2 regions of the Cellulomonas sp. HD19AZ1 genome follow, and region 1 is predicted to be linked to the other one. Evidence: riboswitches for the same ligand, from Rfam matches in the RefSeq annotation. Region 1 holds a riboswitch; the other holds the start of a gene.

The links. Region 1 has a riboswitch for S-adenosylmethionine ahead of E4A51_RS06560 (LLM class flavin-dependent oxidoreductase). Riboswitches for the same ligand answer to the same signal wherever they lie in the genome.
Region 2: linked by a shared signal. The riboswitch ahead of E4A51_RS10355 (methylenetetrahydrofolate reductase) and the one ahead of E4A51_RS06560 (LLM class flavin-dependent oxidoreductase) in region 1 are both predicted to bind S-adenosylmethionine.

Annotation. Positions count from the first base shown of each region.
Region 1 covers NZ_SPHX01000003.1:64,239-66,615, reverse strand. The annotation lists gene purL (phosphoribosylformylglycinamidine synthase subunit PurL) at 1-234, shown strand, start outside; SAM riboswitch class IV at 422-527, shown strand; gene E4A51_RS06560 (LLM class flavin-dependent oxidoreductase) at 954-2,096, shown strand; gene E4A51_RS06555 (NtaA/DmoA family FMN-dependent monooxygenase) at 2,109-2,377, shown strand, end outside.
Region 2 covers NZ_SPHX01000004.1:365,781-368,157, reverse strand. The annotation lists gene E4A51_RS10370 (hypothetical protein) at 1-60, opposite strand, end outside; gene E4A51_RS10365 (DNA-3-methyladenine glycosylase I) at 201-809, shown strand; gene E4A51_RS10360 (hypothetical protein) at 919-1,137, shown strand; SAM riboswitch class I at 1,300-1,406, shown strand; gene E4A51_RS10355 (methylenetetrahydrofolate reductase) at 1,489-2,377, shown strand, end outside.

The DNA of each region.
Region 1 (2,377 bases):
GTCGCCGTGCCGCGCTCGGAGGAGGTGCGCCTGCAGGACCTGTGCACCGCGCGCGGCGTGCCCGCGCTGCGGCTGGGCGAGACGGCCGAGACGTGCTCGCCGGGCGCCGGGACGCCCGTCGACGACGCGGACCACGCGCACGCGGCCGCCGTCGAGGTGCGGGGGCTGTTCACGCTGCCGCTCGCCGAGGCCCGTGCCGAGTGGGAGGCGACGCTGCCGCGCCTGTTCGGCTGACGGCACCTGCTCGACCCCGACGCCCGCCCTCGCGCCCCGTGCGCGGTGGCGGGCGTCGTCGCGTCCGGAGGGGGCGCCGGGGCGGTGTGCGTCCCGGATCGTGGACGTCGTGTCCGCGGGCGTTGACACCCGCCACCCACGGGCATAAATTTCCGATCAATCAAGTCGGCTTTACGTCGACGACACAGGTCACGAGCTCCGACGCGAAGCCCCGGCTGGTCGGACGGCAACCCACCCGCGCGGCGGGGTGCCCCGGGTGAGGACCAGGCGCACGCCGTGCGCAACGACCGCGAGGGACGGACCGACATGGAGCGACAGGTGAGCAGGCAGACGGCCGCGCGGCGCGAGCACGCGACCTGTCCGGCGCCGTGCCCGGCGCCGCGCGCCTGTCGCTGACCCTCCCGCGGCGCCCGCGTGCCGCCGCGCTCGTCGCGCACCCGGCTCGTCGCGCACCCGGCTCGCCGTCGCCGATGCGGTGACGGCGCCGACGCGGTGACGACGCCCGCCCGCTGACGCGTCCGCGCCGCGCGTCGACGCCCCGGGCACGCGCCCGCCGTCGTGCCCGCGTGCGGCCCGCCGCGTCCCGCGCCGTCCTCCGTCGTCGCACCCCCGGTGCCCCCGGAGCGCCGCGCCCCCACCCCGCCCTGCCCCTCACCCCGGGGACCCGCACCCCCTCGTCCACCGGCGAGGGTGCGGCCCCGCGCACCCCTGGAGCACCCGTGCCCGACACCCACCCGTCCCTGCACCTCGGCGTCGACCTCACCGACGCCGGAGCCCACCCCGCCGCGTGGCGCACCGTCCCGGCCGCCGCGCACGGCTGGTTCGACCCCCGCCGCACCGCCGACCTGCTGGCGACCGCGCAGCGCGGCCTTCTCGACCTCGCGGTCCTCGACGACGACCACGTGCTGCAGGAGGCACCCGTCGGTGGCCTGCAGGGCCGGCTCGACGCGGTGCTGCTCGCGGCGCACCTCGCACCGCGCAGCGCCGGCATCGGCCTGGTCGCGCGCACCGACACGACGCACACCGAGCCGTTCCACGTCTCGAAGGCGATCGCCACGGTCGACCACGTCAGCCGCGGGCGCGCGGGGTGGCAGGTCGGCTGGTCCACGGGCCCCGCGCAGGCCGCGGCGTTCGGGCGCAAGGACCCGCAGGACCACGACGACGCGGTCGACGAGGCCGCCGAGGTCGCGCACGTCGTCGGGCTGCTGTGGGACTCGTGGGAGGACGACGCCGTGATCCGTGACGTCGCGACCGGCCGCTACGTCGACCGCGACAAGCTGCACCGGGTCGACCACGCGGGCCCGCGGTTCTCGGTCGCCGGGCCGTCGATCACGCCCCGTCCGCCGCAGGGCCGTCCGCCGGTCGTCGTGCCGGTCACGTCCGACGCGACGCTCGCGCTCGCGGCGCGCCACGCCGACGTCGTGCGGCTGCGCGCGACCGACGTGAGCGCGGCCCGCGCGCAGCGCGACCGCCTGCACGAGCAGGCCGTCGCGGCGGGGCGGGACCCGCGCGACCTGCGCGTGCTCGTCGACACCTCCCTGCTGCTGGCCGACGACCGGTCGTCGGCGGCGGCGCGGCTCGCGGTCCTCGACGACCTGGCGGGCGAGCCGTGGCGCCCGGCGTCGCTCACGCACGTCGGCACGCCGGCGGACCTCGCGGCCGTGCTCGACGCGTGGCGCGAGGTGGTCGACGGGTTCCACCTGCTGCCGGCGGTGCTGCCCACGGACCTCGACGCGGTGGTCGACGGGCTGGTGCCGCTGCTGCAGGACGCGGGCCTGTTCCGCACCTCCTACCCGGGCACGACGCTGCGCGACACCCTCGGGCTCGCGCGCCCCGCCAACGTCCTCGCCGCGACGGCCTGAGAGGGGTCCGTCATGACCACGCGTCCGCGCAAGCAGGTCCGGCTCGGGGTGCACTTCCCGGGCGTCAACAGCACGACGGTGTGGAGCGACCCCACGGCCGGCAGCCAGGTCGACTTCTCGTCGTTCGAGCACCTCGCCACGCGCGCCGAGGCCGCGCACCTGGACTTCTTCTTCCTCGCCGAGGGCCTGCGGCTGCGCGAGCACAAGGGTCGCATCCACGACCTCGACGTCGTCGGGCGACCCGACACGCTGCCCGTGCTCGCGGCCCTCGCCGCGGTGAC
Region 2 (2,377 bases), on a different contig from region 1:
CGGCCACCAGGGCGCGCGGCGCGCGGGACCGGGGGTGGCGGGTGCTGCCGGTGTGCTCATGCAGCCCTGCCTACTCCGGTTGCCCCGGGCACGCACCTCAGACGGATCCGGGCCGCCCCCAGACCCGGGTGACGATCCGCGCCGCACAGGTGCCCGGCCGGTCGCGTCGAGGTGTCGGCGGGACGCGCCAGACTCGGGCCATGACGACCACCGTCCCCACCCCCGACGCGACGCCCGCCGCACCGCCGGCGCAGGACGAGCCGTTCCGGTGCTTCGGCTCCGGCGACCCGGTGTACGCGGCCTACCACGACGAGGAGTGGGGCGTGCCGGTGCACGACGAGCACGCGCTGTACGAGCGCATCTCGCTCGAGGCGTTCCAGTCGGGGCTCTCGTGGCTGACGATCCTGCGCAAGCGCGAGGGGTTCCGGGCCGCGTTCGCGGCGTTCGACCCCGAGGTCGTCGCGACGTTCGGCGAGGACGACGTCGCGCGGCTCCTCGCGGACGCGGGGATCGTGCGCAACCGCGCGAAGGTCGACGCGACGATCGCGAACGCCCGCGCGCTGCTCGCGCTGCACGACTCCGGCCGCACGCTCGACGAGGTGCTGTGGTCGCACGCGCCCACGGCGCCCCGCGAGCGCCCGCGCAGCTACGCCGACGTGCCCGCGCGGACCGCCGAGTCGGCCGCGCTGGCCAAGGAGCTGAAGTCGCTCGGCTTCCGGTTCGTCGGCCCGACCACCGCGTACGCCGCGATGCAGGCGTGCGGCGTGGTCGACGACCACCTCGCGGGGTGCGTCGTGGTGGCCGGGTGACGCCGCGTCCCCCGGGTGGCGCGCGCGCTGCTCCGGCGGGGTGACGCGTGGGGTGAACAAGCGTCCGGCGGCCGACGGGGCCCTTCCCACCGCCGCTAAGGTCGCCCCCATGACCCACCACGCGCACCCGGACGGGCAGCACGACCCCGTGCAGGCCGCGCACGAGGCGTGGTGGACGGCGGGCGAGCCCGACCCGCAGGTGCTCGCGGCCGTCCACGAGGGCCTGCACGACGTCCCCGTGATGACCCCGGCGACGTCCTGGTTCGGTCTGCCGCACCAGCGCACGGCACGCGAGGCGCTGCCCTCGCTGCACCGCCGCCGCCGCTGACCCCTGCCGTCCACCCGGCGTCGCCCCGGGCGGTCGGCGCGCGACGAGCTGTACCGACCCACTCCGGCCCGTCGGAGCCGGGAGGGCCGCCGACCGAACGAAGTCGTCTCACTGAACGAGAAGCGCTGTCCGCCATCCGGGCATGGCCGCTAGCATCGTCGTCGACCATCCAGAGCGGCTGAGAGACCTGGCTCCGCGACGCCGCAGCAACCCCCCTCCCTGCGAGGGTGTGGGTGCTTCCGCCAGGAACGATGGAGTGACGATGACCGTCTGCGCCCTGGCGACCGACCCCTCGTGCAGCCCGTGCTGCCCCGTGAGCGCACGCACCGCGTGCCTCCCGGGCCGCACCCGATGACCCTCGTGGCCGAGGTCGAGGCACCCGCCCCGCCGCCCGCCCGGGCCGCCGGGCGGCGCGCCGAGCAGGCGGGCGCCCTCGACCGGCCCACCGTGTCCTTCGAGCTCTTCCCGCCCCGGAACCCCGACGCCGCGCCGCGGCTGTGGCGCACGGTGCGCGAGCTCGAGACCGTCGAGCCCGACTTCGTGTCCGTGACCTACGGCGCGTCGGGCCGCACGCGCGAGACCACGCGCGTGCTCGTGCGGCGCCTGCTGCGCGAGACGTCGCTGACCCCGATCGCGCACCTGACCTGCGTGGGCACCTCGCGCGACGAGGTCACGACGATCGTCGAGGAGTTCCTCGACGAGGGCGTGCGCTCGTTCCTCGCGCTGCGCGGCGACCCGCCCGCGGGCGAGCCGGACTGGCGCCCGCACCCCGACGGCGTGCACACCGCCGCCGAGCTGGTCGAGCTGCTCCGCGAGATCGAGGGCCGCCGGTGCGGCCGCTCCGCGTCGCAGGCGGTGCGCGCCCGCGTCCGCCCGCTGTCCGTGGCGGTCGCGGCGTTCCCGCGCGGCAACCACGCGACCGGCGGCACACGCGCGCAGGACGTGCAGGCGCTGCTCGCCAAGCAGGAGGCGGGCGCCGACTTCGCGATCTCGCAGGTCTTCTTCGACGCCGAGGCCTACCTCGGTCTGGTCGCCGAGGCGCGCGAGGCCGGCGTCACCATCCCGATCGTGCCGGGGATCATCCCCACCACCGACCCGGCCCGCCTGCTGCGCGTGCAGGAGCTGACGGGCGTGCCCGTGCCGCAGCGCCTGCTCGACCTGCTCGGCGGCACCGACGACCCCGCGGAGCGCCACCGGCGCGGCACGCGCGCCGGTGTCGACCTGGTCAACGGCGTGCTGG